3 regions of the Aurantivibrio plasticivorans genome follow, and region 3 is predicted to be linked to each of the others. Evidence: predicted binding sites of a transcription regulator. Region 3 holds the regulator's gene; each other region holds the start of a gene.

Region 1 (10,528 bases), 1.0 Mb from region 3:
GGCTATTTATGCGGCTCAGCACTATGGTTGTCGAGTGACTACCACAACGATTTCTCAACGGCAGTTTGAATATGCTTCTCGCCGAGTCGAGCAGCTCGGATTGTCTGGAAAAATTCAGGTTTTACTGAAAGATTACAGAGAACTCGAAGGCCGTTTTGACAAGATAGTGTCGATAGAAATGATAGAGGCAGTCGGTCATCAGTATTATCAAAGTTATTTCTCGCAGTGTAGTCGTTTGCTGAAAGAAGATGGTTTGATGTTGATTCAGGCCATCACTATTCCCGATCAACGTTATCATGCCGCATTAAAGGCTGTGGACTTTATTCAAAAGTATATTTTCCCTGGCGGCTGTCTTCCCTCGAATGAGGTTATAGCTCAGCATGTGTCGAAGGATACGGATATGCAAATTGTTGGTTTGCATGACATTACCAACGATTACGCGCGCACGTTGAAAGAGTGGCGGCATCGATTTAACAAACGTCTAGCAGAGGTCAAGAATCAAGGCTTTGGTGATGAGTTTGCGCGCATGTGGGAGTTTTATCTGTGTTACTGCGAAGGAGGTTTCGCGGAAAGGGTGATCAGTACAGCACAAATTTTGTTGGCAAAACCGCAAGCTAGAATAGCCTAGTGAGATAGTTCAATGAACCAAGCTTCTTGGGTTGTCAATGTCGGAAACGCCGTGATTTTTCAAGTGGGTTGGTTCTTGTCCCTATTTTTTTATGATAGCAGCCTCGTGGTTTTGGTCGCGCTGGTCATGGTGTTGATTGCCAACCAGCTTCTGTCCGCCTTTTCTCGAGCTGAGTGGTTTGTTGTTGGTGTTGTGTCAGTTGCCGGTTGCGTGATGGATCAACTCTTGGGTTTGATGGGTGTCTTCGAGTTTTCGGGCGGCGTTTTAATTCCTCTCTGGTTAGTGTCGATTTGGATAATGTTTGCGACGTTACTCGTTCGCAGCCTGAATTGGCTTGTCTCTAAAAAATCGCTTAGCGTTATCCTGGCCTTTCTGTTTGCACCTCTGTCGTATTTTTCTGGCGCTAAACTGACGGGGGTTAGTTTCGGACTGTCAGCGGAGATATCGATGCTAACTGTTGCATGCTGCTGGGCTTTGATGTTGCCCGCTATGCTTTGGATTACTGAGTCATTCACCTCCGACCGAGGTTGTGCCAATGCGTGAGCGCTTTTTGCAATATCGACACAATCAGATTTTAGGTTTGTGCAGCGTTGTAACTTACCTGGTGCTAAGTTTCTGTCCGGCAGTGTTATCGGCTCAGGATCTCAACACAACACTATTGTTGGAAAAGGAGTGGCTTGCTGCCGCTGAGTATGAACTTCCCTATCTTATCGGTAATGCGCGCGATAGGAAAACTGGCCAGCATCTATACACCGAATACCATTATTCGCGAGGAGCAGCTGGCTCTCATTCAGTGGTGTATCGCGATGATCAAAGCAAAATTATTGCCTTTAAAAAGTTGCGTTACGGTGAATTAGCAACACGGCCAGCCGTGTTTCAATACAACTACCTTGTAGGCGAAGTAGTGTCTGTAAAAAGGTTGAATGATAATCAGCTGAGTATCACATACCGTGAAACAGTAAATGAAGGCGAAAGAACGCAAGCGTTGAGTGTTGACGATAGTATAGTTGTTGATGCTGGTTTTGATGGCTTGGTTAGAAACAATTGGAGCATGAGTGTAGAGGACGACATAGATTTCCAGTTTCTCGTCCCTTCGAGGTTGTCCAGCTACTCATTTCGACTGGCGTCTGTATCTTGTGCTGAAAATCGAGAGGCGAGATGTTTTGAAGCTGCGCCATCTTCTTGGTTGTTGAGGCGTTTTGTTGCCCCAATTCGAGTTGACTACGATGCAGAAAGTCAACGGTTGATGAAATTTTCAGGTTTGGGGAATATCGCAAACGCGTCGGGCGATTACATGTCGGTTGATATTGACTATAAGTACCCAAGTTACAATTTCGACTAGCGATATTGTTCGCGTTAGTTGTTTTCTGGCAGCGGCCAGCCACCCAAGGACTTCCACTGATTAACGATGCGGCAGAAAAGCTCGGCGGTTTTTTGCGCATCGTAGGCAGCTGAGTGCGCGTCACTGTTGCTAAACTCAATACCACTAGCGATACAAGCTTTGGCTAATACCGTTTGACCATAAGCTAGACCACCAAGGGTGGCGGTATCAAAGCAGGAGAAAGGGTGGAACGGGTTACGTTTTATTTCGCAGCGCTCAACCGCCGCATTTAGAAAACCCAAATCAAAATGCGCGTTATGGCCAACCACTACCGCGCGATTGCAGCCAGCCGCTTTGACCGCTTTTCGAATAGGTCGGCAAAGTTCGCTAATGACAATTTCTTCGGGTTCCGCTGGGCGGTCAGGCGAATCTAAATCAATCCCTGTAAAGTCCAGCGCTGCTTGCTCGATATTGGATCCTTCGAAAGGCTCTACATGAAAATCAAGGACGTCGCCGGGAAAGAGGGTGCCGTTATCATCCATCTCCAGTGGGACCGCAGCGATTTCTAACAGCGCATCGGTCTGCGAGCTAAACCCTCCGGTTTCTACATCAATCACTACGGGTAAAAAACCACGGAAGCGTGATGCCATTAATGTTTTCGGTTCGTCCTGGTTGTCGGCAGTATTTGCGCTCAAAAGTGTATCCTAAATATAACCAATTAAAGGGTGGCAATACGCCATTGAAGTGTCTCGCCTGCGCAGAGTGGAGCGACATGTTGCTCACCAAGAGCGAGTGTTTCGGGGATTTGCCATGCGGATTTCACGAGAGTAATACTGTCATTGTTGCGTGGTAGACCGTAAAAATCCGGGCCAAAATGGCTGGCAAATGCTTCGAGGTTGTCGAGAGCGCCGGCACGTTCGAATGCCTCAGCGTACATTTCTATGGCCGTGTAAGCGGTGTAGCAACCGGCGCAGCCGCATGCGATCTCTTTTTTATTAATGGCGTGAGGGGCGGAATCGGTACCAAGGAAGAACTTCGGATTGCCACTGGTGGCGGCCTTGATTAAAGCCTGCTGGTGTTGGTTGCTTTTCAAAATGGGTAAGCAATAGTAATGAGGCCGGATGCCGCCGACTAGCAGCGCATTGCGATTAAATAATAAGTGGTGTGCAGTTACTGTAGCAGCGATGTTGTTGTTTGCGGCAGTAACAAAATCGACGGCATCTTCTGTGGAGATATGCTCAAGGACGACTTTCAAACCGGGAAATTGGTTTGTGAGTGGTTTTAACACTTGGTCGATGAATACCTGCTCGCGGTCAAAAATATCAATGTCATCATGGGTAACTTCGCCGTGCACGAGCAACTTCATGCCGACTTTTTCCATCTCTTCCAATGCTGGGTAAATGCTGCGGATGTTGGTGACTCCGGCATCTGAATTCGTTGTAGCCCCCGCAGGGTAAAGCTTGCATGCGACGATGCCTGCTTCGCTCGCTTGGCGAATGGTGTCAGGCGTAGTGTTATCGGTGAGATAGAGCACCATCAGGGGCTGGAAGCTTGAGCCTTGGGGGATTTCAGCTGTGATGCGATCTCGGTAGGCCAAAGCTTGCTCAGTGGTTGTCACTGGAGGAACTAAATTTGGCATGACAATGGCCCGCCCCATATAACGTGCAGCATCTCGGACAGTGTCTTTCAGTGTTGCACCATCCCGGAGGTGAATGTGCCAGTCGTCTGGGCGGGTAATGGTCAGTTCTGCGCTCATGATGGTGAGATTACCTATAGTTTATGCATACGATCGCGACACGTTTGGATGCTGTGTGGCGAAGGCGCATCCTACCGAAAAAGGCCGTTAAAGCACAGGCATCTTCGGCCGATACCTATAACAATACCTGGGTTTGTTGTGTTGTGCTCTAGTACGGCAGGTTGCGACGGCGGGTGCTGGTTTTGGTGGAGTTAAACGGTTGATGTTGCGATTCGTGGTTATTTTGTTGGTTGGCATAGTGGCATGGAGTACGTCCTGCCTGGCCGTTAAATACGATACCGACATTACCGAGTCTGAGTGGGTGGTTAATGTTTCGATTTTCGAATGCCGGTTGGTTCATGGGATCGAGTTCTACGGTGATGCAGTGTTTTATCAGCGAGCCGGTGAGTCTCAGCGCTTTGTCATCGACTCTGATACCCCACGCTTAAAAAGCGGGCAGGCATCACTTAAATCCCATGCTCCTGTGTGGGTTAAGCATGCCGCTGGCAAGGATATGGGGTATGTACAGGTTCGCCAGGGAAACACCCCTATTCGCTTAGATACGCGTTTATCTCAACGGGTACTGACAGAATTGCATCAAGGGATGGAAGTCGTTTTCACGCGGAGACCGTGGTACGGCGCTGAAAAATCCGTTGAGGTTGCTATTTCTGCCGTCAACTTCCGGGCGGCCTATGATCGCTATCTTGGTTGTTTGTCCGGGCTGTTGCCGGTCAATTTTGAGCAGATAGAGCGTACCAGTATTTATTTTGGCTCTAGTAAGGAAGCGCTAAACCCATCGGAGGTTGAGAAACTCGATAATATTGGTTTGTACTTTAAAGCCGATGGTGAGATTAGCCAGTTTTACGTTGACGGCCATACCGACAGCCTAGGATCTCGAGTAGAGAATTTTGAGCTGGCACGGGAACGGGCCGAAATGGTGACCAAATTTTTGGTGGCTAGGGGCGTCCCCCCTGAGATGATCGTTACTCGCTGGCATGGAGAAAGGTATCCCGTGGCCAGTAACCAGACCAGGAAAGGGCGAGCACAAAACCGCCGGGTGACCATCCGCTTGGTGAAAGGGAGTTCTGATGAGGAGCCGGAATTCCCTGATGAAACTGATCAAATGGCCTCTCGCTAAGTAAGATCCATCCCAATCTGCCACTAGCTCTACACTTGCTGTAGGTTTCCCGCTACAATGCGCGCCGATCACCGGCTCGCTCGTTCGATTGCGCTGTCATCTGTCCGGCCTTACGCTTATTCACTCGCGTGCAATCGTGCGATCAAATCGCCTCGATGTCTCATTTCCGTCCGTTGGAGAAGTTCATGTCTGCAAATGCATCCATTAAAAAAGTCGTCCTCGCTTATTCAGGTGGGTTGGATACCTCAGTGATTGTTCGCTGGTTGCAAGAAACCTACGATTGCGAAGTGGTGACATTTACTGCGGATATCGGGCAAGGGGAAGAGGTCGAGCCCGCTCGTGCAAAGGCAGAAGCCTTGGGCGTGAAAGAAATTTACATTGATGATTTGCAAGAAGAGTTTGTGCGTGACTACGTGTTTCCAATGTTTCGTGCAAACACCATTTATGAAGGCGAATACCTGCTCGGTACATCAATCGCGCGTCCGTTAATCGCTAAGCGATTGATAGAAATTGCCAACGAGACCGGTGCAGATGCTATCTGCCATGGTGCTACCGGTAAGGGTAATGACCAAGTGCGTTTTGAGTTGGGTGCTTATGCGCTTAAGCCTGGTATCCACGTGATCGCACCGTGGCGCGAGTGGGACTTAACGTCACGTGAGACGTTGATGGCATATTGCAAAGAGCACAATATTCCTGTGGACTTTTCCTCGAACAAGAAAAAATCCCCGTATTCAATGGATGCAAACTTGCTGCACATTTCATATGAAGGTGACATCCTTGAAGATCCCTGGCAAGAAGCTGAAGACGACATGTGGCGCTGGTCTGTCAGTCCTGAAGCTGCGCCTGATCAGCCAACTTATCTTGAGTTAACTTACCGCTGTGGCGACATTGTTGCTATCAATGGTGAAGAGATGTCAGCGGCTCAGGTACTGGCGTTTCTGAATAAAGTCGCGGGAGAAAATGGTATCGGGCGTTTAGATATCGTCGAAAACCGATATGTCGGTATGAAGTCTCGTGGTTGTTATGAAACGCCAGGGGGCACGGTTATGTTGAAAGCTCACCGCGCTATCGAGTCGATCACTCTAGACCGCGAAGTCACACATCTCAAAGATAGCTTTATGCCCAAGTATGCGGAGCTTATCTACAACGGCTACTGGTGGAGTCCAGAGCGCAAAATGTTGCAGGCGGCAATTGATGAGTCGCAACAAGTCGTTAATGGCGATGTGCGGGTCAAGCTCTACAAAGGTAACGTATCGGTAGTTGGTCGTCGTTCTGATGACAGTTTGTTTGATGAAAGCATTGCGACCTTTGAAGACGATGCTGGGGCATACAATCAAAAAGACGCGGAAGGCTTTATTAAACTCAATGCGCTCCGAATGCGAATTGCTGCTAACAAAGGACGCAGTCCCCTCAAATAAGGCTCTCACGAAAGAGCCTTTTTCTGTTACTGCGCTGAAGCAGGGCATCATTCAGCTCAGTTATACCGTGTATTTGGTAGATGCTGACACCCAAACTCATCTTTAGTTGATATCTATCAATAGCGTCTCACGCTGTATAAAAGATAATGGCCGCCAAGACGAAAGCAGTCTCGGCGGGACTTTTTTTATATTTTCGGTCGATAAACTGCAGTTTGAAAACTATAATGACGCCAACGCGTTTTGGCTCTGTGGAAGAGTTATAGTTTTGCTTGGGGCAAATCGTGGTTCTTAATAATTTTGCAGTCTGTAGTGAACACTATGGGACGAGCGCCTTACCAAGAATCCCATGATCCTGTTCTAGGAAATACACCGCAATAATTTTGAAGTGTTACGTTCGTTATCACCGTTTGTACGAACAAATGTGAGGAAAAACCTGTTATGACACATGAGTCTAATGGATCGGTAGAAGCCTATAATTATAAAGTTGTTAGGCAATTCGCCATCATGACGGTCGTTTGGGGTGTGGTTGGCATGTTGGTTGGCGTCATTCTCGCCGTTCAACTTGTGTTTCCACAAGTCAACGACATTTGGCAACCCTTTACCCATTTTGGGCGTCTTCGTCCACTTCATACGAATGCGGTTATTTTTGCATTCGGTGGTTGTGCGTTGTTCACTACCTCCTACTATGTTGTCCAGCGGACTTGTCAGGCGAAATTATTTGGTGGCTTTTTAATTCCATTTACCTTTTGGGGTTGGCAACTGGTCATTGTCGCGGCCGCTATTACATTGCCGATGGGTTTCACCACGTCAAAAGAGTATGCCGAGCTAGAGTGGCCAATTGATATTTTGATTACATTGGTTTGGGTAGCCTATGCGATTGTTTTCTTTGGCACTATCGTCAAGCGCAAGACATCCCACATCTATGTTGCAAACTGGTTTTTCGGTTCATTCATTATTACCGTCGCTGTGTTGCATTTGGTAAACAGCGCAGCGATTCCAGTGGGTTTGTTTAAGTCTTACTCTGCTTATGCCGGTGCTGCCGATGCGATGGTGCAGTGGTGGTATGGCCATAATGCAGTAGGCTTTTTCTTGACTGCTGGGTTCTTGGGCATCATGTATTACGTGGTTCCTAAGCAAGCCGGTCGCCCCGTTTTCTCTTACCAACTTTCCATTGTGCATTTCTGGGCTTTGGTTGCACTTTACATCTGGGCCGGCCCGCATCACCTTCATTACTCTGCATTACCAGACTGGGCTCAAAGTTTAGGAATGGTTATGTCCTTAATGTTGCTGGCGCCAAGCTGGGGGGGCATGATTAATGGGATCATGACGTTGTCGGGTGCGTGGCATAAGTTGGCGACTGATCCAACCCTACGTTTCCTTGTTGTCTCTTTATCGTTTTACGGCATGTCGACCTTTGAAGGTCCGATGATGTCGATTAAAACGGTGAACGCTTTGTCGCATAACACCGACTGGACTATCGGCCACGTACACTCCGGTGCGTTGGGTTGGGTAGCAATGATTTCAATCGGTGCGATCTATCATTTATTGCCTTCTCTATATCGAACTCCAGGAATGTGGAGCGTGAAACTGATTAACACGCACTTCTGGTTAGCGACTATCGGTACCGTACTATACATCGCGTCGATGTGGGTTAACGGCATTATGGAAGGTTTGATGTGGCGAGCATTTAACGTTGACGGCACGTTGACTTATAGCTTCGTAGAATCAGTTGCAGCGAAAGGCCCAGGCAACATTGTCCGTGCAATAGGTGGAGCATTGTTCCTATTGGGTATGCTGATTATGTCTTACAACGTGTTCCGCACTATTCAACAGGGTGGAACGCAAGTAACTGAAGCTGTAGAGCCACAAGCGGCTTAAGCTCGACGGTTAATTTATTCTCAACGTTATAGCAAAAAGACAGTGGAGAACTTAGCGTGAAGAATCACGATATAGTTGAAAAGAATATTTTTCTAATGGGAATTTTGGTGGTTGTTGCCATCAGTTTCGGTACCTTGGTCGAAACAGTTCCAATGTTTTTCTTAAAAGAAACCACCGAACCGGTCGAAGGTCTAAAGCCTTTAACTGCTGTTCAGTTGGAAGGGCGTGATATTTATATTCGTGAAGGTTGTACCGTTTGTCATACGCAAATGATCCGGCCTTTGCGCGCGGAGGTAGAGCGCTACGGTCATTACTCCGTGGCTGGTGAATCTGTTTATGAGCATCCGTTCCTGTGGGGATCAAAACGTACTGGGCCTGACCTGGCACGTGTTGGTGGTTTGTACTCTGATGATTGGCATCGGGTGCATTTGTTTAATCCGCGAGCGGTTGTCCCCGAGTCGAATATGCCGGCTTTCCCTTGGTTGCTTGATAATGAGTTGGACGGCAAAGGTACTGCGGCGAAAATGCGTGGTCTTCGCTTAGTCGGTGTGCCTTATACCGATGAAGACATCGCTGGTGCGGAGGCTGCTGTAGCAGGTACCAAAGAAGTGGATGCACTCATCGCATATTTACAGCAGCTTGGCACGCTGTTAACTCATAAACGCTAGAGTTTAGCGCTAAATTTGAGTGAGGCGAAAACAATGGATATCAATACGTGGCGCGGTATTTCAACAATTATTGTGATGATTGCATTCATTGCTATTTGTTGGTGGGCGTTTGCGCCTCGACGCAAAAAACGTTTCGACGATGCGGCAAACCTACCGTTTGCTGATGAGTCGCAACATTCGCGCACAACAGAGAGCGTCGGCGAGAAAGAACGCTAACGCTATTTAGTGAGTTAAGCCGCGGCTTGCTGGCGAGTCGCGAAGTGGTAGCCAACTGGCTGCCTTCATAAGTCAGGAGTCATTATGAGTCTCTTTTGGAATCTTTGGATCATTGTCTTAACGGTTATTGCAATCGTACTGGTGATGTGGGTGCTCCTAGCCAACCGCAAGGTGGCTAAGCGCGATGATGTTGATCAAGAGAACCGCACAACGGGTCACGTTTACGACGGTATCGAGGAGTATGATAATCCGTTACCACGCTGGTGGTTCCAGATGTTTATTCTTACGTTTATTTTTACCGTGATATACCTCATTTTATATCCTGGCCTAGGTTCATGGCCCGGGGTGCTAGGCTGGACGTCAGAAAATCGCTTAGAAAATGAATTTGCGAAGGCGGATGAGCGCTATTCAGCGATGTATTCGGATATTATGGGGCAGTCGATTGCTGAGCTTGCTGACGATCCTCGCGCGCAGAAAATGGGCGTTCGCTTGTTCTCCACGCACTGTGCTGTTTGTCACGGAGCTGATGGGGGTGGTAACTTTGGATTCCCGAATTTAACTGACGGCGAATGGATTTGGGGTGGTTCTCCTGAAAACATCAAAGCAAGTATTACTCATGGTCGAGTAGGTCAAATGCCAGCTTGGGGCGGCATTCTTGGCGAGCAGGGTGTGTTATCAGTGACTGAATATGTGCTGCAGCTTTCTGGTCAGGATCATGATGAAGCGCTCGCCTCAAAAGGTGCACCGTTATTTCAGCAAAGCTGTGCAGCCTGTCATATGGCAGATGGAACAGGAAACCCTATGCTTGGCGCGCCTAGCTTAGCTGATTCTGATTCATGGCTATATAGCGGTTCTCGCGAGGGTATTGCACAAACCATTCGATCTGGTCGAAATGGCATTATGCCTGCGCAAGCAGAAACGTTGCGCGAGGAGAAGATTCATCTACTCAGCGCTTACGTATACAACTTGTCACAACGCTTTGCAGAGTAGTACTGCCAACTTAGTACCCGCTCTTATAATAAAGCCCCGGAACGTGATTCTGGGGCTCTCTTCGATGTCTGCAACCAGGAAGGGCACTTTCCTTCTCTCTTTCCGCTACACTTTATGTATAGTCTTGTACATCACACACCGCGTTAATGTGATGTTTGAAAAGGTGGTTATAAATGCAAAAGGGTGATCAGATCGCTTCAGATAAACCGAAGCAATACCGCGAATTGTATGTTGCAGACGATAAAATTTACACACGAAAGATAACCGGTTTTTTTACCAAAGTTCGCCGTTATACGGGGATGCCTTTGTTAGCCGGTTTTTTGCTTTGTCCTTGGTTGATTCTTGATGGTCGCCCGGCCATGTTGTTCGATTTACCCGCACGAAAATTCCATGTTTTTTGGCTGACTTTCTGGCCTCAAGATGCGATGTACTTGGCTTGGTTGCTTATTATGGCGGCCTTCCTCCTGTTCACTATTACCGTGCTGGTTGGGCGTGTCTATTGTGGTTACACCTGCCCGCAAACGGTTTGGACAATG
Region 2 (10,528 bases), 820 kb from region 3:
ATCGCTACACAATAATACCCATTGGCCGCTTTGCCATTTGCCGTGCACTGAATCGACTTTTACAGCGTCAACATCGGTTGAACCGATACATTGCGTGATAATATTTTTATCAGGGTGGGTGGCGACATCTTCTTCACTAATGGCGCCTGTGGCTAGGAGCATTTGCACGTAAGAGTGGTCAGTTGTGAGTTGCTCTAACGTGCCGCCTGATTTGTCTGGCGTCCACAGATAGGCACGACTGTCTCCGACCCAGGAAACCTGGTATTCAGTCTCACTAGTTTCCAACGCGACCACTGTCGAACCCATGCCTTTCGCACCGGTGCCATTTTCCACAGCTTCTAAAACCGACTGATGCGAGCGTTGAATAGCATCAGCTAATGAACGTTCATCGAGTCGTTCTTTTTGAATGGTCTCGACAACGATTGCACTGGCGACTTCACCGGCGTCATGACCACCCATGCCGTCGGCAATAACCCAAAGACCCTGTTCGGGAAGACTTATATAGCTGTCTTCGTTATTGCCTCGCTGTAGTCCTTTATCGGTGACAGCGCTGCTTTTTATTATGGCCATTCAGGGTCCTAGATTGCGAATTAGTTCACACTTGGGCAACAATTTACTGATTGTTCTTCCGCTGTGTTGGCGTTAACCAGCGGTTCCTTTAATCTACATTTTGTCTCTAAGCTATTGAATTATCAAATCCTTTTGTTAAATTATCACGCATCCAACATGCCGCACTGGTGGTCAAGTTAGATACAAATAACAGCAGTGTAGTTCTTTATTTTCTGGCTCGAATGCTTAAACAAAGCCAATGCCAGCAACAAAGAGCTTAAAAACAGGGCGTTACTCATGCTTAAGATCCGCTTTAAAAATAATAAGCTCAATGCGGTGTGGCTTGTAGAACCAAAAGTAACCATTGGTCGTGCCAGTGGCAACGATCTTGTGGTTGATGATCCCAATGTGGCGGACGCACATGCCGAAATCACGGTGAAGTATGAAAGTCTAAATATCGTTAACGTTTCCGGTAACAAACCTGTATACGTCAATCGTAAAGCGATTAATCATACTGCGCCGTTGTCTATCAACGACGAAATTATTATTGGTAAGACAATTCTGCAAATTGTTGACCCTAAGTCGGATCGACCGGTAGCACCTAAATCTGCCAAGAAAGCTCCCCCAAGTACTGGCTGGGCGTTAAAGGCGAATAGCACCGCGTTAGCCAATCGAGTGTTTAGCATCAAAGCAACAACCGTTATTGGTCGTTCTAACGAATGCGACATTACTTTAGCTGCCGCGCACTTATCACGTCGTCACGCACAATTAACGGTGAATGAAGGTTTACTGTATGTCAAAGATCTTGGCTCGGCGAATGGGACTTACCTCAACGGAGAGAGGATAACCGAGTCTCGCGTCAACCGTGGCGACGATTTGCGCTTTGATACGCTCAGTTTTGGAGTCATTGGGCCGTCACAGGATTTGGATAAAACAACGGTTCGGCCTGCTAATCAACAGACCCCAGCGCCACAAAAGGCGGCGGCTAAGCAACACAAGGCACCTGTTCATGCTGTTAAAGGTAATACCGGAGCATTGCCGATAGCGGAAGAGTCGAGCGACTGGTCTGATTCTGACGAATTTGGCACAGATTATTCGACCCCAGAACCCAAGTCGAAGTTTGGCTTGATCCTTGGGGTTCTCATCCTCGGCATAGCGGCTGCCGTGGCGGTCGGTGTTCAGCAAGGCTTAATCACTTTTTAAGAGCTAGTGAACATTGAGGTGCCAATATCCCTTCCACCCGTGATGTGAGGCGCCACGTGGGCAATTTAGTATTAAGGTCTCCGCAATCTAGCCGATAACCCTAGCAATCGCTGCCATTTGTCGAGCAGTAGGCTCTAACGCTAGGGGATTGCCATGCACATTCTGCCATTTACACAACCTTCAGACCTTAGCCGACTGTTGTCCGGTCGAGAGGGTTTGCAGCACGCACAGCAAGGTGGCCGTCATCATCAGGCAAACGTTAACAGGCTCCATTCTGGGGCTTCTAGCGAGCATTCGAATGGGCAGGGGGGGAGCCTTCGCAAAGCGGGTTTTGCGGCTTTTGAAAAACAGTTAGAGAAAACCTACGAATTTCTTGCTAATCGTGGTGTGAAAGTAGGGGCAACGGAGTTGTTGCCTGCGACATCGGCTGAAAATGTAGCTAACAACATTCTCGGATTCATTGAGCACCGAGTGAAGCAAGACATTCAAAAGGGAGCTAGCACAGAGGAAATTTCGCAGCGTTTGGAAGAGGGCCTGGCAGGGTTTAAGCAGGGTTTTGCTGAGGCAAAGGAGAAGCTTGAGTCATTGGGGTTTCTATCGCCAGAGATTAATGAAGATATTGGCAAGACCTACGAACTCGTGACCGCCGGGATAGACGATCTGAAGGAACGCTATCTTGCTCGCACCGAGGAGCCAGAGCCAGCTCGCTCGACAGTTGGTGCCGCATTAGAGGCAGGCTTTGGCGAGGTCCGTTACGGTCAATCCAGTAGCTTTGAATTTGAAGTGGAAACAGCAGAAGGCGACACTGTTACCATCCAAGCGAGTTCAAAATCGCTGTATGTTGCGCAATACCGCTATGGTGCTTTTAACCAAGAGGGTACGAATGGTGACCATTTCAGTGGCGCATTCGAGCAATTTTCCAGTAACAGCCAAGATTCATCGCGCTTTTCTTTTTCCGTCGACGGCGATTTAAATGCTGACGAAATGTCGGCAATCAATGATTTGCTGGGGCGAGTGGAAGATCTTTCACAAACGTTTTTTTCTGGCGATGTTGAAGGTGCGTTCAATCAAGCCGTAAATCTAGGCTATGATCAGCAGGAGATTGTTGGTTACTCGTTGAACCTGCGTCAGGTAGAAGTAGAGCGCGTCACGGCAGCTTATCAGCAGTTCCTGCCCGCGTCGCCTGCTGCTGATAATGGCGGAACCGGATTTTCAAACAGTTTATTACCTGTTGGAGATTTCGCTCGCGGTGTATTGGATGCTGTTGATGCAGCTCATCCCTTTGCAGATCCAGCGCGTTTAATTAGCGATCTGGCCGGTCGTTTTGAGCAATTATATCAAGCACATGAAGAGGCCGAGTCGCCATCGCGATTCGAGCGCTTTGTTGGTGACATACTAGACGCTCTGCCCGAAGCGAACAGCTAACGCTTCATCATTCTGACGAACGCTATTTCTGCGTGTTAAAATGTCGGCTTTTTGTCGGGCCAAATTATGCAGCAATTGATACTTTATTCCACGCTAGGCTGTCATTTGTGTGATCATGCCAAGGAGATTCTTTGGCCAATTCTTGCGAACACAAATTTTACGTTATCAGAGGTCGATATTGCCGACTCTGATCAATTAATGGAACTCTACGGCACATCTATTCCAGTATTAGAATATGAAAAGTCTGGAGAAAAGCTTTACTGGCCCTTCGACGAATCCCAAGTTCGTTTGCTACTCAATTCGCGTATCTCCTAGTATTTGATGCGCTCCGCGTCGTTTATTTTTCGGCTATCGCGAATTTTTGGGTCTACACTTCAAAGTAGATACCAAGAATTAGCATTATTATGTCGAAAATACTCGCTTCCGTCGATTCTCGTACCCAGCTGGTAGGTGAAAACCGACTCGAACTGTTGATGTTCTGTTTGAACGGTCAGCAGATGTTTGCGCTTAACGTATTCAAAATCAAAGAGGTGATGAGCGTTCCCCCTCTGGTTGCTATGCCACAACGAAACCCTTTGGTTTGTGGCGTAACACACCTGCGGAATCGCACCATTCCTGTTATAGATTTAAGTGCAGCGATTGGCAGAAGGCCGATGGCGGATATGAGTCAATGTAACCTCATTGTTACTGAATACAACCAGAGCGTACAGGGTTTCTTGGTCGGCGCCGTCGATCGAATTGTGAATTTAAACTGGGATACCATCATGCCTCCGCCAAAGGGTGCGGGGAAAAAACACTACCTGACGGCAATCACTCAAGTGGACGATCGTATTGTTGAAATTCTCGATGTTGAGCGGGTATTGTCTGATATTGTGCCGTATGACACATCGGTTTCAGACGATGTTTTGGACGCGGAGTTGGCGAACCTGGCGCGCGATGCTGAGCTCAAAGTATTATTTGTCGACGATTCACCTACAGCAATGAGTCAAGTAAAAGAAACGCTGCAGAATCTTGGCGTTGGGTTGATTGCGGTGCAAGATGGTTTGATGGCGTTAAGTCTACTGAAAGAGTGGGTCGCCACTGGTGTTAACCCGCATGACAAGGTGTTTATGGTAATTACGGATGCTGAAATGCCTGAGATGGATGGCTACCGTCTTACCCACGAAATACGCAACGACCCTAGTCTGAAAGATTTGTACATTGTGCTTCACACCTCGTTAAGTGGTAGCTTTAACAAAGCAATGGTGGAAAAAGTTGGGTGTGATGATTTTTTATCGAAGTTCACTCCAGACTTATTGGCGGAGCGTGTTCAAGAGCGCGTGCGTGTGAGATTAGGTGTGAAACCAAAAGATCAATAGAATGCTTTCAGAATCAAGCGATTTCTGTAGTAACTTTCTTTTAGAGCTCTAAAAGAGCTCTATATCATCTTCGTCTTCTTGATCGTCTTGTTTGTGCAGTAATTCTCGGTAGGTGGCCAAGGCTTCTTCAACACTTGCCCCGCTGACTATTTTCTCGAACATGGCGCGCTCGCATTCCATCGAATAGCTTTCGCGTACTTCTTCTTTGATCTGTTCCCAGCTGCCAATATCGTTAAGCGAGTTTAGGTCGCTAAAAATTTTTGTCATCCTTTCAAGCCCACGAGAAACATGATCGAGTCGTTGGCTGATGCGGTCATAAAATTGGAAAGCGGTAATGGCTTCGTTAATGCGCTCGCGCATTTCTTCAGTCGTCCAGATAGGGTTGCCATCACTGTCTTTTTCAACATTGCTGCCGAGTGTTTGCCCTGCTAGGCGGGTAAAAGTGTCAGTCAGTTGTTGTACTGAGGTATTGCTCTCAACGATAGAAGTCTCTATTTGGCAAATGGCGAGATAGAGCATGGTGACAGTTTCGCGTGTATGTACCCAAGCATCGTGAGTCATCACATCTGAGGGAGCTGTTTGTGATTCTGAGCTTTGTTTGAACGAGTCCATATTCATATTCGCAGTAAATTCTATAGTGAGCGTTTAGACAGCAATGGAGTACGACTACCATTTTATTAGCTGGTTAATGCGGAAAACTGACCGCCTTATCTAAGGATAGACAACTGTCCGATAAGAGAAAGAAAATCTTGAAAATATGCATTGAAGATTTAAACCATAATCAAAATAATTTGATTATGGTTATTTTGTATTCCGCAGGGACTGTTTTGGCGGCAATAGTTCGTGTGCTTGCAGCAGTGGCGCGCTTTCGCCTAAGCGATAGCTGTAGATCAGAGAGTAGGAGAGAACATTTTGTACGTAACCGCGCGTCTCTTTAAAGGGAATGGTCTCGATCCACACATCGTTTGGAAGTTCAGAATCTGTTTTCGCCAGCCACTGTTTAACACGGTGAGGGCCTGCATTATAGGCAGCCGCAGCAAGGACGCGATTTCCGTTAAATTGCTCTAACAATTGATCGAGATAGCGGCTGCCAAGAGCGATATTGTGCTCGGGTTTAATTAAGTCCCAATACCGATACTTTATTCCATTACGTCGTGCCGTTTGTTTGGCGGTTGCGGGCATTAGTTGCATCAAGCCCATGGCACCGACAGAAGATTTGGCGTCCGCGGCAAAGGCACTTTCTTGGCGAGCAATGGCGAAAAGCAATGGGCTCTCAATATGGGTGGCTTTTGAAGCCACTTCGACTTCGCTTTGGTAGGCGAGCGGGAATCGTAATTTTAAATCGTCCCAATAACGGGCAGCTGCCATCGCTTGAATGGTTTTTCGGTGCCATCCCCACTGATCAGCTAATTTTCCAGCGGCGAGTAGCTGATCAGGCTCCATATCTTTGGTTGCGTAATACCATTCACGGCGTGCATCGCGCAGATTGCCTATCTCAAGTAATTCATAGGCACGTTGCATTGCCGGTAGATTACGGACGATATTCACCTGATCTACCGGGGAATCAACCGGTCGATTTAAGAGGGTGTAGTCTTGCCCCACAATATCTGCAGCCATAAAGCCGTAAAAGCTGCGCGTTAATGAAAGGCTTGCATAGATCTGTTTGGGAGTTGGGTAGGCTGGGTCGTCAATGCCTAGTTGCTCCATTGCGCGAGCGCGCCAGTATAACCAGCGTTCACTTTGCTGCTCTTCAGGGCTAAATAATTGCAGCGCGTTATACACTCTTTGCCAGTCTTGTTGACTCAGAGAATCGCGAACCATCCAAGCCACAAGTTCTTCACTCGAGGCGCTAGGTGCCGTAGCAAGCAACAGTTCGGCCTGAGGCATATTGCCTTGGCGGGCTAATTGAGTAATCAAATATTCTAACGTGTAGGCCCGCTCCTCAGAGTCAAAGTAGTGGCTTGCGTTGTAGCGTTCCCAGAGTGCCAATGACTTTAGTGAATCCCGCCGTGCGTATCGCCTTAACCCATGCAGAATGATTTCTTGCATTTCTGGTGTCTGGTCGGCAAAGCGACGGACGTTTTCGAGCTTTTGAGGATAGCGGTCAACCGTTTGGTAGAGTTTGGCGAGCTTCTGCATCTCCACCGGCATTTGTTTGGCGATATAGCGTGCAAGTGTTCGCTTGCGGCCGTCAATGGCTTTGCTGTGACGGTCCCAGGCCAATTCGGGGGTTAGGTACCCGGCTTCTCGCCAAGTTTTAAACAGTGGATCGCACTCGTCTGGTTGAGATTTGCCAACATTCCATAGTGTCTCGACTTCTTCTAACGCCTTGGCATCGCCAGTATTTATGCGAGCTTGAATATAGTAGCAAGTCAGTTCGGCGCTGCCCTTGGCGATAGTCGACGTCGGGTAGTATGTTCTGTAATCGTGCCAATGCCGCTGCTTGGCCAGTAACTCTAGCCAGTCTCGATCGAGCTTATCGCCGATGTAGGTGTTTTGGTGTTGTTGCAGAAAGGCTTCGACTTCTTGGTAAGGGAATAAATAAAGTTTGCGCCGAAGGTTTTCGTAGTCCAAGTACGGTTTTAGGGGGTAGCCGTTAAGTGTCTTGAGGTATTTGTTAAAGCTTTTGAAGTGCCCTTTTTTGAGCGCGCGCCTGGCTTGTTGGTATTGGCCTCGTTGCAGCTGGGTTAGGCCTGATCCACCAGGGTTGAGCAAATCTTTAGGTTTTATAGAGGAGTTTGCGTTGGTAATATGACTAACGCTCAACAATCCTGTTGTGACTAATAGCGTCGCCGCTGTCACCGCGAGCTGCTGAGCTACACGGACAGCAAAATGGCGGCTTTTCGCTGGGTTGTTGGCCATAAGCTTTTGACTATCTACTACGTGTTTTTTAGCGGCTAGCGTCAGGTTTAAACACCTAACGGCAATGTCCGCTGCATTATGTTCTAGAAAGGTGTCAAAAAACTGGCGACCACCTATCAAATTCTGGCAAAAACCCAGGAATAAAAGGCTTTGATCTAGAAAGTGCTAGCCTATCACGTGTTAATTATAGACGTGTCGTGACTAGTCGCTCGAATTTACCGTTAGGAATAAAGATATGCACGTTGGGTGCCACTAGGATGGCACCCAACATTGGAAGGTCGAAGCAGGTATTAGTGTTCTAGTCTGGACTGGATACTCTAACGGCAAGCACATCACATTTTGTACCGTGCAGAACGCCGTTAGCGGTAGAGCCCAATAACAAGGCTAAGCCTTGACGGCCATGGCTCCCCAGTACGACGAGGTCAGCATCAAGCTCTTCCGCTAGGCGGTGAATTTCGGAGGTAGGTTGTCCGATAACAACTTGCTGGTTTTCTGGGCTGATGCCAACACTTTGTGCCAGTTTTGCTAGTTGCTCACTGGCTTGTTGTTGCAGTTGCGCTTGGACTTCCGTTAGGTCCATTGGGATATCTCCTCCATAGGCGTATGCCAAAGGTTCAATCACGTGAACTAAATGCAAGTTAGCCCCTTCTGCAAGCTGCATGGCTTTAGTCAGAATTTCCGTGGATTCTTCCGTTAAATCCAGCGCGACAAGAATGTGTTTGTATAGGCTCATGAGTTATTCCTCCCCCTAATATTTATTCTTCCCTATACTATTCCGTTTTATTTGGGGTGCATAGCATTAACAAGTCAGAATCGCGCTAAAGAATTGATTTTGATTAATAAAATGAGCAAAAGGTTTGGGTATGTGGGTTTCTATTCTGATTATTGGCTTGACCATCGCGATGGTCGCTGGCCCGGTTTTTTGGCTGAGCCCTTCGGATCGTGACCGACGAATTGGTAGCCTACGCGCCCGCGCTGCGAATTGTGGCTTAAAAGTGCAATTGGTGCCTCGTGATCAACTTCGCTTGGATACGAGAGAGGATAAAGATGAAGTGGCCGTTTATTTTTTGCCCTGGGATTTAAGCCAGGACCAAGAAAAAGCGTTAGCTGTGCTAGACAGTGGAAATAATTGGCTGCTCAGCCGCCGCCCGAGCGCTCATGAAATCCATTTTCATCATCATTGGCAGTGGCTGTCTGGAAAAGCTCCGGGGTCTCTGCAAAGAGATTCAGAGAAGCTTGAACCACTTAAAGTCTTCGTTGAGTCATTGAATCCCACTATTGTAGCTCTGCAGTGCAGACCGGATGGGGTTGCAATTGCGTGGACCGAAAAAGGTGGTGTCGATTCGGTTGATCGTTTAAAAACAACACTTCAGGATTTAAAACAGATTTGTGCTCAATGCTTTTTACCTTGAAATAGGGGCATAGCTAAAGTGGCTCTGAGCCTCGAGAAGGCGTTGAGGACGGTTCATCCAAGGGTAACAAATCTTCCTCAACGGGTGATTGAGTTTGCTCTGGTGTCGAGTGAGGCACATTGGTATTGAGCTCATCTAACTTATGCAAAAGGTGTTTAGCTTCCGGCATTAAGTCCGGCGACAAGCTTGAACGTTTTTTACCTATCATTTCATTCAATTCTTTTATTAGCCTCGTGCGGCGTTCATCACGGTTTTCGGATTGTAGTAAGCACGCTTGAGCGCGCTTATAAAAGGAGAAAGCACCCATCACATCGTCACGCTGCATGCTAATCATGCCGCGTCCTGTCAGTGAAATGACTTCGACAAATAAGTGAAGCCAGCGAAGCTCGGCAATGTAATTATCGTACTCAGTTTCCGCGATATCGCCTCGGTTAAACTGCTGTTTAAGTATTCTGCCGGCTTCGGCCAGTGATTGCTGAGCCTTAGCTATCTGCCCATCGCTCTCGCGCAAGCGGTTAATTACCCGGCTACTGGCGTTGTCGGCGAGTTCTACTGCTCTACGTTGAGCGTGGGCAACACTCGCTTGGATGTGAGAAGCGGTAGGATCCAGACGCTGCATAGCGTCTAGCATTTTTAGTGCTTCGTCATAGATACGCCTTGAAATTGCTCGATTATCGACAAGGCTATCGATAACAGAGGCTAGTTCGTCTAGCGAATCGAAGCGGAACTTGAGCATTTTGACCCGTTGGCGAGCCTGCCTGGCTTTCGCTTGTCGACGATTCACCAGGCTGACGAGAAAAAGTGCGGCGATTCCGATTGCACTGAGTAGGATTAAACTTGCAGCGGTAATCATTGGCAGCTAAGACTATCAGGGAAGATAAATTAATTTTAGCAGTAATATTTGATTTGGTTGGTTTTATAAAACAGCCTAATGAGCAAATTAAAAATGATTAAAATCATAGACTTAGGTGGTGCGGGGTGGGCGTGTTTGGTAGGTGTAAAATGTTGTTAAAACGGGACGCGAACACTAAGAGAAAAATTATTTATGCTTGACCCGTCAATTTTGAGCCTTTATATATGCGCTCCCATAAAGATGAATAATACGAAGGCAAGATCGTTTTGTATGCTTTTTAGTCAGAAATTGACGGTCTTGATTGTTTTTTCAGCGTTGCGACGTCTCTAATGCCCGGTGGTTTAGCTAATCACACGTCACATGCTTTAACGCAGCCGCTACTGCAGTAGAAGGGAACTATGGGTAAATCTCTTGTTATCGTCGAGTCACCAGCCAAAGCCAAGACGATCAATCGATATCTGGGTAAAGACTACATCGTAAAATCCAGTGTCGGTCACATTCGTGATCTTCCTACAAGTGGTGGTGCGAAAAAGCCGGTCGACGCCAAAGAGAGGGCTCGACAAGCGGCTATTACCCGTAAACTGTCGCCTGCAGAGAAAGTTAAGCACAAGTTAAAGAAAGCTAAAGCGCAGTTAATTAACCGAATGGGTATTAATCCTGATAAAAATTGGGAAGCGCATTATGAGATTTTGCCGAATAAAGAAAAGGTGATTAAAGAGCTGCGCGAGCTAGCTGAAAACGCCGACACTATTTATCTCGCAACGGATTTGGATCGCGAAGGAGAGGCCATTGCTTGGCACCTGCGAGAATCCATTGGCGGCGACGATGACCGTTTTCGCCGGGTAGTATTTAACGAGATTACCAAA
Region 3 (10,528 bases):
TGTCTCAATACTTGGTCCTATAGCGCTCGGTGGTTGGCTTGTCAGTACTAAAGCGATGGCACCTAAGTTTAATCGAATGAACCCAGGTGCGGGGCTGAAACGGATGTTTTCGATGAAGTCCCTGATGGAGCTTTTCAAGGCGTTGGCTAAAGTGGTTCTGGTCCTATCAGTGGCCATTCTTATTTTGATGAACCGCCAAGCCGAAATGATTGGGCTGGCCGATGAGTCTCTCCGTCCGGCTATTATTCATTCACTTGAAATTAGCGTTTGGGCTGCAATCATCTTGGCTTCTGTCACATTGGCCGTCGCCGCAATTGATGTGCCGTTTCAAATTTGGGATCACTCGCAAAAATTAAAGATGTCTCGTCAAGATATTAAAGACGAAATGAAAGATTCCGAAGGCAAGCCCGAAGTTAAAAGCAGAATTAGGCAATTGCAACGGGAGATGTCTAATAGGCGTATGATGTCATCCGTACCTGAAGCGGATGTGGTGATTACCAACCCGACTCATTATTCGGTCGCAATAAAGTATGATCCCGATTCTATGGATACCCCGATTTTACTTGCAAAAGGGGTCGATGTAATCGCCATGAAAATTCGCGAGATTGCGAATGTTAACGATATTGAAATCATTGAATCTCCTCAGTTAGCTCGATCGATTTACCATACGACGGAATTGGAAGCAGAAATCCCTGCGGGACTATACGTGGCTGTTGCACAGGTTTTGGCCTACGTATTCCAGTTGCGAAACTTCCGACGCGGTCAGGGACAGAAGCCGATGTACCCACGCAATATTACTGTGCCGCCTGACCTTCGCTACGACTAACGATGGGGAAACTTTACTTGAGATAAATTCATTACGCGTATCGGTTTGGGTACGCTTCTTGCGATATCTATATGACTTATTGAATAACCGTCAAGATATCGGCTTTCTATGGCAGCACCTTCTTTTTCACCCTCTGTACCATCTGGAAACACCCGTGGCGGTGCCGGAATTTTGTCTACCCTCCAAACGGCGGGACGGGGAAATTTAGGTATCCCATTCATGGTCATCATGCTGTTAGGCATGATGACTTTACCGCTACCCGCATTCTTATTGGACGCGTTCTTCTCGTTCAATATTGCGCTTTCCATCATCGTACTTTTAGTTGCCGTCTATTCTTTACGTCCACTGGACTTTGCGGTATTCCCTACCATTTTATTGGTAGCAACGTTGCTGCGGTTAGCACTAAACGTTGCTTCAACACGTGTGGTATTGCTAGAAGGGCACGAAGGAGGCGATGCGGCCGGCAAGGTCATTGAAGCGTTTGGTGAAGTAGTTATCGGTGGTAATTACGCTGTTGGTTTGGTGGTGTTTATTATTCTTATCATCATCAACTTTGTGGTAGTCACAAAAGGTGCCGGGCGCATTTCCGAGGTCAGTGCCCGATTTACCTTGGACGCGATGCCAGGCAAACAGATGGCGATTGACGCCGATTTAAATGCGGGGTTGATCGACCAAGAAGAGGCGAGAACACGTCGTGCCGAGGTGGCTCAAGAAGCCGATTTTTATGGTGCTATGGATGGTGCGAGTAAGTTTGTTCGAGGAGACGCAATCGCAGGTATCCTCATCCTCGTGATCAACGTTATCGGCGGTTTGGGTGTCGGTATGGCTCAACACGACCTGTCGTTTAATCAGGCGTTAGAAAACTACATATTGTTAACCATTGGTGATGGTCTAGTTGCCCAGATTCCATCTTTATTGCTTTCAACGTCTGCTGCTATTTTGGTTACCCGAGTGAATAGCTCGGTCGAGTTGCGTAACCAAGTGTTGACGCAAATGTTTGATTCGCCAAAAGCATTGATTGTCGCGGCGATCATTCTTTTTATTATGGGCATTATTCCTGGCATGCCGCATGTGGCGTTTTTAGGATTGGCCGCCATTATTGGGGGTTTAGCTTATTTGATTATTAAAGCTAAATCACAACCAGAAGTGGTTGATGAAGAACCTGGTTCGTTATTTGGCTCTTCATCTTCTCAGCCTAAACCAGGACCGGCACCGGCTGCGGGTGGCATGAGCATGGGGGCAGCGCCGGCAATAGAGAGCGAACGTCCGCAAGCATCAAGTGAAGAAATTAAAGACGTCGGGTGGGATGACGTACAGCCTGTAGACATTATTGGTTTAGAGGTCGGTTATCGATTAATCCCCTTGGTTGATCGAAATCAGGGTGGGGAACTCTTGGGACGCATTAAAGGCGTCCGCAAGAAGCTTTCTCAGCAGTTGGGTTTTCTCGTTCCTTCCGTCCATATTCGGGACAATTTAGATTTAAACCCCAACGTTTATCGCATCACGTTGATGGGTGTGACGATTGGTGAATCTGAAGTGCACCCAGATCGAGAAATGGCCATTAACCCTGGCCAGGTGTTTGGGACCTTGGATGGTGTCAAAACGGAGGACCCTGCCTTTGGCCTTGAAGCGATATGGATTGAACAATCTCACAAAGATAAAGCCCAAACTTTAGGTTACACCGTTGTTGATGCAAGTACCGTAGTCGCAACCCATCTAAACCAAATTCTACAAAAACACGCTCATGAATTGCTTGGCCATGAAGATGTACAGCACTTGCTTGAGCAGTTGGCGAAGGGCTCGCCCAAGTTGGTCGAAGAACTCGTACCGAACACTATTACGCTCAATGTATTGCTTAAAGTACTGCAGAATTTGCTGCGTGAGAATGTATCGATTCGTGATACTCGCACCATTGCAGAAGCACTCGCCGCGAATGCTCATAAAGCGAAAGATCCAGATGGCCTAACAGCATCCGCGCGCGTTGCGCTTTCACGTCAGATTGTCCAAACCATTATTGGTAGCGATGAAGAGCTGCCAGTGATAACGCTGAAGCCAGAGCTGGAACAGTTATTGCTCCAGTCTGTTCAGCAGGCACAAAATAATGGCGCGGATGAGAGTGCCTTTATTGAGCCAGGATTAGCGGAGCGACTTCGAAAAACGATCATACAGGCCGCACAAAAGCAAGAGGCTGCTGGGAAACCCGTGGTATTGCTGGTCGCTTCACCATTGCGCAATGTGATTTCTAAGTTTGTTCGTTATGCAGTAAGTGATGGTTGGGTACTAGCTTATACCGAAGTGCCTGATAACAAACGTCTAAACATTGACGCCAATATAGGTGCCGATTAGTGATTTCAAATTTTTAACAGTAGCGACAATGTCAATGACTCAAGGTAATACATTACGCAACACACTCGACGGAGTAGGAGAGGAGTAACGCTATGTCAGTTAAACGATTCGTAGCAGCTGATATGCGCCGAGCGCTGGAGCTAGTTCGACAAGAAATGGGTGCTGAGGCAATCATCCTTTCAAGCAAACGCGTCAAGGGCGGAGTCGAGATTTTGACAAGCAACGACCCCTATTATCAATCTGTTGCAGAAAAACCTACGGCGCCACGTGCGACTCCATCACCCAGATCCGCAATGATGTCGTCATCAATGGATGATGACCCGATGATGGATACTCCCATGTCTAGCGACATTGCATGGGGGCAAGAGTCAATTATGGGTCGGTTAATGTCCAAGCAAGAACAGGCCGAAGCAGCCCCGGAATCTATGCAGGTACGACAACAAGCGCGGAGTGAAGCGCAACCGCCGCAAAACAGCTTTGCCAATACTTTCAGTGAACAATTTGCCGTCACGCAAACGCAAGCACACTCATCAGAAACGGCGACGAACAGTCATGACAGGGTAGAGCTATCGATAGATGGGCAAGCCAAAGCGCAACAGATCGCACGCGCCCAGCGGCAAAAGTCACGCAATAGACAGAATCAAACGAGGTTACAAGAATCGCAACGTACTATAAGTGGCGAACAAATCGAACCTGTTCATCACAAGGAAAAGTATGTACCTCAACGGATAGACCAACAGCCTAGTTATCGCCCTCAAGTGTTGCATGAAAGCCAGCCAATATACGGAGAAGAGGCCCATACAGACACAGAAAAGGTAGCCGAGCCATTGGAGGTTACTTACAACAAACCGTGTGTAATTACGCCCGCAATGGCCTCTCAGCCCGATGCCCCTATGGAGCAGGGAAAGCCAGGGCCTCAATTCTTTGATAAAAACGGTGTAGATGAATTTCTATCTTACCCTGAAGCATCTTTTCGCTGGAAAAAAGATATGGGGTTGCCTCTTTTGTCAGAGAAGAAACGGGTTACGACGCAAGATGAGTATTTTTCAATGCCGTCCGAAGTGCCCGGTGTTGATGCCATGCGACATAGAGAAGAGCAATGCTCTATCGGGGGGACAGACAATGACAGCGTCAATCAATTATTCGGTGCTGCCGAACCAACGTCTGTAGACGATGGTTCAAGCCATATAGAAATACCTGTTTCGCCTGCAATCGATGAGGTTGAGGTAGTTCCCGAGGAACCGATTGAGCAACCCCAGCCCGTGAACCAGCTTCAGCTAGGTTCCTATAGCTACCAGCAAAGCGAAGCCGATATTGTGTTTCATCTCGACCCAAATACCTACGTCACGCCAGCGGCAAATGATACGTCCGATATCGTAGATGATGACGGTGTGTTTATCGATGAAATATTCGATGAACAGTTTAGTCAGCTAAAAAATGAAATTGGTGATATGCGGGAGTTCTTACGCGATCAGTTGGCGGTCATGTCCGAACAAACGGCAGCACAAGCGCGTGAAGCGGAACGAAAAGTGGAAGAGCAAGCCCGCCAATTCGCAGAAGAAAAAGCTCAGCTTGTCGCTGAGCGGCGAGCAAAAATTGTCGGCAATACCATGAGAACGACGATCAAGCGTAGACTGCAACAATTAGGGATGAGCGACGTTAGTATTAGTAAATGTTTAGCGGAGGTCTCAAGTGATCTATCGCTAAACAGCAACTGGGCAAAATCATTAGCCACCATCTCGCATGACATTCCGGTTGTTGGAAAAGATGTCATTGGTAATGGCGGATTCTTCGCTTTTGTGGGGCCTTCTGGTGCCGGTAAAACCGCCGCAGTGTCTAAATTAGCATCGCGCTATGTGTTAGAGCACGGCAGCTCTGGTGTGGCGATTGTGACTATGGCATCGCCGGACTCGGGAGGCAATCACCGCTTACGGAGATTGGGCTCTATCCTTAACGTTTCGGTCTACGAAGTGAATGAAAAAAATAAACTGGAATATGTGTTGCAAGATTTAGCCGATCATAAACTGGTATTGATTGATACAGAAGGTGCAAATTGCCAGGGAAAAAATCTTAAATACCAACTTCGTGAATTACGTCAGTTGCCCCAAGTTGAAAATATCCTTGTCTTGTCTGCCAATACGCAGGTGCAGTTATTGAAGGCCGCTACGCATAATTTTAAACGGGCTAACCTCCGTGGGTGTGTCATCACTAAGTTGGATGAAACGGCGAGTTTGGGTGAAGTGCTTGGTGTCCTGATTAATGCTGATATTCCCATCGCCTATACCACTCAAGGTGCAAGTATGCCTCAAGATGTCACTATGGCTCGAGCGCATCAATTGATTACTAAGGCGGTGTCCCTTTTGAAGGAAAGCGGTCAGCGTTACGTCAAGTCGAAAAAAATACTTTCCCACAAGTCTACGTTGAATACAGAAAAATCTGCTGTGAATGCTGGACATAAGGTAGCGTCGCAGATGGCGAAAAGTCTACAAAATGTTCCGGTACAGAGAGCTGTCGCACCCTAATGGTGTGAATTCTAGGAAACTGGTGGGAAGCATCTATACTGGTCAAAGGCGCTAATTTTAGCTGAGGAGTTGTTTGTGAGTTACTCGAGCCCCATTCAAGTGATAGCCGTTACAGGCGGTAAGGGCGGTGTAGGTAAAACCAATTTAGCGGTCAATTTAAGTATCGCGTTAGCGGAAATGCAGCGCCGAGTTTTGCTATTGGATGCAGACCTTGGGCTAGCCAATGTCGATGTACTGTTGGGTTTAAAACCCAAGAAAAATCTGTCAGATGTCATCAAGGGCGATGCGTCAATGCAGGAAGTCATTGTCAATGGTCCTGGGGGCGTAAGGATTGTCCCTGCCTCATCCGGTGTGCGTCATATGGCTAGTTTAAGCACGCAAGAACATGCGGCACTCATTAATGGTTTTGCAGAGCTAGGGGACCAGCTTGATGTCTTAATTGTTGATACCGCAGCAGGAATATCGGATAACGTCATCAGCTTTGTGCGCGCCAGTCAGGAAGTCATCGTTGTCGTGTGTGACGAGCCCTCATCGATTACTGATGCCTATGCGTTGATAAAACTTTTGAACAAAGAACACGACATGTTTCGGTTTAAAGTCGTCGCTAATATGACGCGTACAACCCAAGAAGGTAAGTCGCTCTTTAATAAACTGAATGCGGCGTGTGAACGTTTTCTCGATGTGGCACTACAGTATGTTGGCCATATTCCGTTCGATGAAAATGTTCGTTCAGCCGTGCAAAAACAACAACCTTTGTTGACCTTCGCACCACGTTGCAAAGCATCGCAAGCCATTCGTTCTTTAGCCCATAAAGTTGATGAATGGCCTCGTGCAAGCTCGGCAACAGGGCACCTCGAATTTTTTGTTGAGCACATGGTTAGTCCGAGTGTAGCGAATGTGAGTTACTAGGTTCCCAAACAATGGTAGGAAACTACGGTTTGTCGACGTATGACAAAGCCCCAACTAATCAAGTAAGTGTCAACGTGGAGGACTATGCGCCCCTAGTGAAGCGGATAGCCCACCATATGATGATGCGTATGCCTCCTTGTGTTCAGGTCGAAGACCTTATCCAGGCGGGCATGATTGGCTTGCTTGAAGCATCGAAAAAATACGATGCCAGTAAAGGTGCGAGTTTTGAAACCTATGCGGGCATTCGTATTCGCGGTGCAATCGTCGATGAGATGCGTCGAGGTGACTGGGTCCCGCGGAGTGTGCACCGTAATAGTCGTAAGATTAGCGATGCTATTAATGCCGTAGAAGCACGTACGGGGCGCGACGCGACGGATCAGGAAGTGGCGGAAGAGTTGGGGATGGAACTGGAGGAATATCATTCTATCCTGCACGACTCGGTATCAAGTCGTCTATACAGCTTTGATGAAGCATATAACGAAGACGGCGTCTCTCTCGAAGAGAATACGCCGAGCCAGCCGTTAGTAAACCCAGACGAAGGCATTCAGCAGGAGGCACTTAAACGGTCGCTCGCGGAAGCGATCGGTCAGTTACCCGAAAGAGAGCGCCTGGTGTTAGCGCTTTACTATGATGAAGAGCTAAACCTCAAAGAAATTGGACAGATCATTGGGGTCAGTGAATCGAGGGTAAGCCAAATTCACAGCCAAGCCGCGCTACGGCTCCGTTCCCGCCTAACAGACTGGCAGTCAGCCAACTGATTTAAATCTACCTCGACTGGTGAATTTGGATAAAGAATCTCCAAATTTACATCATTACGAATATTTATAACCAAGCCGAGAACAATTCCTTGTTAAAAACTGGATACCCGTAAATCAGCTACTAGACTATTAATTAGATGGGACCCCTTCGTGGGGAATTGATGGAGGTTGCTTTGGACAAGGGCATGAAAATCCTAATTGTTGATGACTTTTCAACAATGCGGCGGATTATTAAAAATTTATTGAGAGACCTAGGTTTTACCAATACACATGAGGCTGATGATGGCAGTACAGCACTGCCTATGCTGAAGTCAGGTGATTTTGACTTTCTCGTGACGGATTGGAATATGCCGGGTATGACAGGTATAGAGCTCTTAAAAGAAATTAGAGCTGATGAAAGCCTGGCGTCGTTGCCGACCTTAATGGTTACTGCAGAGGCAAAACGCGACCAAATTATTGAAGCTGCACAGGCGGGCGTCAATGGTTATGTGGTCAAGCCATTCACCGCACAAGTTCTCAAAGAAAAAATAGACAAAATCTTTGAGCGAGTTGATAGCTAGTCGCTAATTTGGGAATTCTTCGGGCATGGATAATCATTACGAATTAAAGAACAATCCTACCTTTATATCGGAGCTTCAGGACTGCGCAAAGCTATTAATCGATAAGCTAGAAAACGATAGTTTCCAGGATGCCTCTACTTTGATATGCAATATGATCGAGGCAAGGGACAAGCACATATTCAGTTCCGTCGGTAAGCTTACACGAGGCTTACATGACGCCATTGTCAATTTCCATGTTGACGGCGATCTAAGCTCTGAACCTCCCAATATTGAAAGCTCCGAAATACACGATGCAACTGATCGTCTCAATTACGTCATTAACCTAACTCAGCAAGCAGCCGACAAGACCATGGATATGGTCGAAGCTTCTGCACCTATTGCTATGAATTTAGGGCAAGAGGCAAATAGTCTGCGTGATGATTGGCTGCGTTTACGTCGGCGAGAAATGAGCAAAGAAGAATTTGCCGGGTTGTACCAACGTATGGATGAGTTCTTACAACAGATGTGTGATGGCACTACTCAATTGAATGAAAATATGCAGTCGATAGTGTTAGAGCAAGGGTTTCAGGACCTTACCGGGCAAGTATTAAAACGTGTCATTACACTGGTTCATGATGTCGAAAATGAGCTGGTCAAACTAGTCCGTGTTGCCAGTCAGGTAGAACAAGTTACCGGGCTGGTGACCAATGAAGTTAAGGGCGATGAAGTCAGAGCGATTGATAGCAAAGGTGAAGGCCCGCAAATACATGCTGAAAAGCGGGACGATGTTGTTAAAGGCCAAGATGAAGTGGACGATCTATTGTCCAGCTTGGGTTTCTAAGGAGCGGTAAATGGGTTTCGGAGATGACGAAGATATCCTTCAGGACTTCCTAGTAGAAGCCGGAGAGATTCTTGAACAGTTGTCGGAACAGTTGGTTGAGTTAGAGCAGAGCCCTGACGATAGAGACTTACTGAATGCCATTTTTCGCGGCTTTCATACTGTCAAAGGCGGAGCAGGCTTCTTGCAGCTAGATCCCATGGTCGAATGCTGCCATGTGACAGAAAACCTTTTCGATATTCTACGTAATGGTAAGCGCAGCGTAACGCCAGAATTAATGGATGTGGTGCTTAGTGCACTGGATGCCATTAATGCCCAATTTCAACAAATACAGCAATTTGAAAAGCCAGAAGCAGCGTCGCCGGACCTCATTGCGTCACTAGAACGTTTGGTTAATTGTGAAGATATAGGCGAGTCTGTTGAGGCCGCAGAAACAAGTGACAGTGAACCAGAATCTACGCCAGTCGCTGGAGCGGCGTCAGCTACATCAGAGCCTAGCGGTGTAGCTGACGATGAAATCACTGATGAAGAATTTGAAGATCTTCTCGATGCAATCGACCCCAAAAACACTGACCTAGACAAGCCCACAGAGACATCCGCCGTCGAGACGCCCGCTGAGTCTATGGCGACGAGTTCGTCAAGCGATGAAATTACGGAAGACGAATTTGATGCATTGCTAGATCAATTGCACGGTAAAGGCAAAGGCCCTGGTGTTGAAGATACAGCAGCAAACTCGAGCACCCCCGCAGAAGAAGCCGCTTCTCCGGCTGCACCCACCGCTGGCAGTTCAACCGGCAGCGATGAAATTACGGAAGACGAATTCGAAGCTTTATTAGATCAGCTTCATGGTAAAGGAAATGCGCCAAAACCTGATGCCTCGTCGACACCTGCGCCTGCTACTGAAAGCAAAGCTGAGTCTCCGGCTCCGTCGACTACTGCGGGTTCAGGTGGCAGCGATGAATTAATCACTGAAGACGAATTTGAAGCGCTTCTCGACCAGTTGCACGGCAAAGGACAACAGCCAAGTGCAAGCGGCAAGACGGAAACTGGTGCAAGCAAGCCCTCGTCTGAAAAGGCGACATCAGCGCCTTCCGGCAAAGCGCAAGAGCCTCCGGCGTCTGCCCCGAAATCCGAATCACCCGCAGCTAAAAAGCCAGAACCCAAGAAACCCGAGGCTAAACCTAGTGCTGCAAGCGCCGCAAAACCTGCTCCAAGTGCAGCCGCTAAGCCCGCTGCGGCATTAAAGCCAAAAGATTCACCCCAAGCAAACATTGCCGCAACTGAAACGACGGTACGCGTCGATACCCAGCGCTTAGACGACATCATGAATATGGTAGGCGAGCTAGTGCTGGTTCGAAACCGTTTGGTTCGATTAGGGGTCGATAGTACCGATGAAGCATTATCGAAAGCGGTAGCCAACCTAGATGTGGTGACAGCAGATTTGCAATCATCAGTTATGAAAACGCGGATGCAACCGATCAAGAAAGTCTTCGGCCGTTTTCCTCGCGTGGTTCGAGATTTGGCTCGTAACCTGAAAAAAGAGATTAATCTTGAGCTGCAAGGCGAGGATACTGACTTAGATAAAAACTTGGTTGAGGCGCTTGCGGATCCGTTGGTTCACTTAGTGCGTAATGCGGTCGATCACGGTATTGAAGCACCTGCGATAAGAGAAGAATCTGGAAAAAGTCGCGTAGGAAAAGTTGTCCTTGCAGCGGAACAAGAGGGTGACCATATCCTCTTGTCGATAACGGATGACGGGGCCGGTATGGACCCCGATGCGTTACGCCAGA

The links. Region 3 encodes FliA, which starts transcription of late flagellar genes. Its sites were predicted from a motif close to TAAAGTTATNNNNNNNNCGGCCGATANCC; they were not measured.
Region 1: a site for FliA is predicted at 3,794-3,822, ahead of ACZ5NB_RS06375 (flagellar protein MotY). Genes of this name have one in related genera too.
Region 2: a site for FliA is predicted at 1,824-1,852, ahead of ACZ5NB_RS07345 (DUF5610 domain-containing protein). Genes of this name have one in related genera too.

What each region holds. Positions count from the first base shown of each region.
Region 1 covers NZ_AP036020.1:1,422,045-1,432,572, forward strand. The annotation lists gene ACZ5NB_RS06350 (class I SAM-dependent methyltransferase) at 1-628, shown strand, start outside; gene ACZ5NB_RS06355 (DUF2878 domain-containing protein) at 641-1,171, shown strand; gene ACZ5NB_RS06360 (hypothetical protein) at 1,164-1,970, shown strand; gene rnt (ribonuclease T) at 1,985-2,599, opposite strand; gene pyrC (dihydroorotase) at 2,668-3,705, opposite strand; gene ACZ5NB_RS06375 (flagellar protein MotY) at 3,908-4,822, shown strand; gene ACZ5NB_RS06380 (argininosuccinate synthase) at 5,008-6,240, shown strand; gene ccoN (cytochrome-c oxidase, cbb3-type subunit I) at 6,679-8,118, shown strand; gene ccoO (cytochrome-c oxidase, cbb3-type subunit II) at 8,175-8,786, shown strand; gene ACZ5NB_RS06395 (cbb3-type cytochrome oxidase subunit 3) at 8,820-9,002, shown strand; gene ccoP (cytochrome-c oxidase, cbb3-type subunit III) at 9,087-9,992, shown strand; gene ccoG (cytochrome c oxidase accessory protein CcoG) at 10,166-10,528, shown strand, end outside.
Region 2 covers NZ_AP036020.1:1,651,251-1,661,778, forward strand. The annotation lists gene ACZ5NB_RS07335 (PP2C family protein-serine/threonine phosphatase) at 1-570, opposite strand, end outside; gene ACZ5NB_RS07340 (FHA domain-containing protein) at 847-1,752, shown strand; gene ACZ5NB_RS07345 (DUF5610 domain-containing protein) at 1,906-3,177, shown strand; gene ACZ5NB_RS07350 (glutaredoxin family protein) at 3,244-3,492, shown strand; gene ACZ5NB_RS07355 (chemotaxis protein CheV) at 3,582-4,535, shown strand; gene ACZ5NB_RS07360 (hypothetical protein) at 4,584-5,147, opposite strand; gene ACZ5NB_RS07365 (transglycosylase SLT domain-containing protein) at 5,337-7,397, opposite strand; gene ACZ5NB_RS07370 (universal stress protein) at 7,696-8,130, opposite strand; gene ACZ5NB_RS07375 (hypothetical protein) at 8,261-8,809, shown strand; gene ACZ5NB_RS07380 (hypothetical protein) at 8,823-9,662, opposite strand; gene topA (type I DNA topoisomerase) at 10,061-10,528, shown strand, end outside.
Region 3 covers NZ_AP036020.1:2,471,062-2,481,589, reverse strand. The annotation lists gene flhB (flagellar biosynthesis protein FlhB) at 1-826, shown strand, start outside; gene flhA (flagellar biosynthesis protein FlhA) at 935-3,172, shown strand; gene ACZ5NB_RS11170 (hypothetical protein) at 3,265-5,694, shown strand; gene ACZ5NB_RS11165 (MinD/ParA family protein) at 5,770-6,603, shown strand; gene ACZ5NB_RS11160 (RNA polymerase sigma factor FliA) at 6,615-7,361, shown strand; gene cheY (chemotaxis response regulator CheY) at 7,535-7,921, shown strand; gene ACZ5NB_RS11150 (protein phosphatase CheZ) at 7,947-8,741, shown strand; gene ACZ5NB_RS11145 (chemotaxis protein CheA) at 8,752-10,528, shown strand, end outside.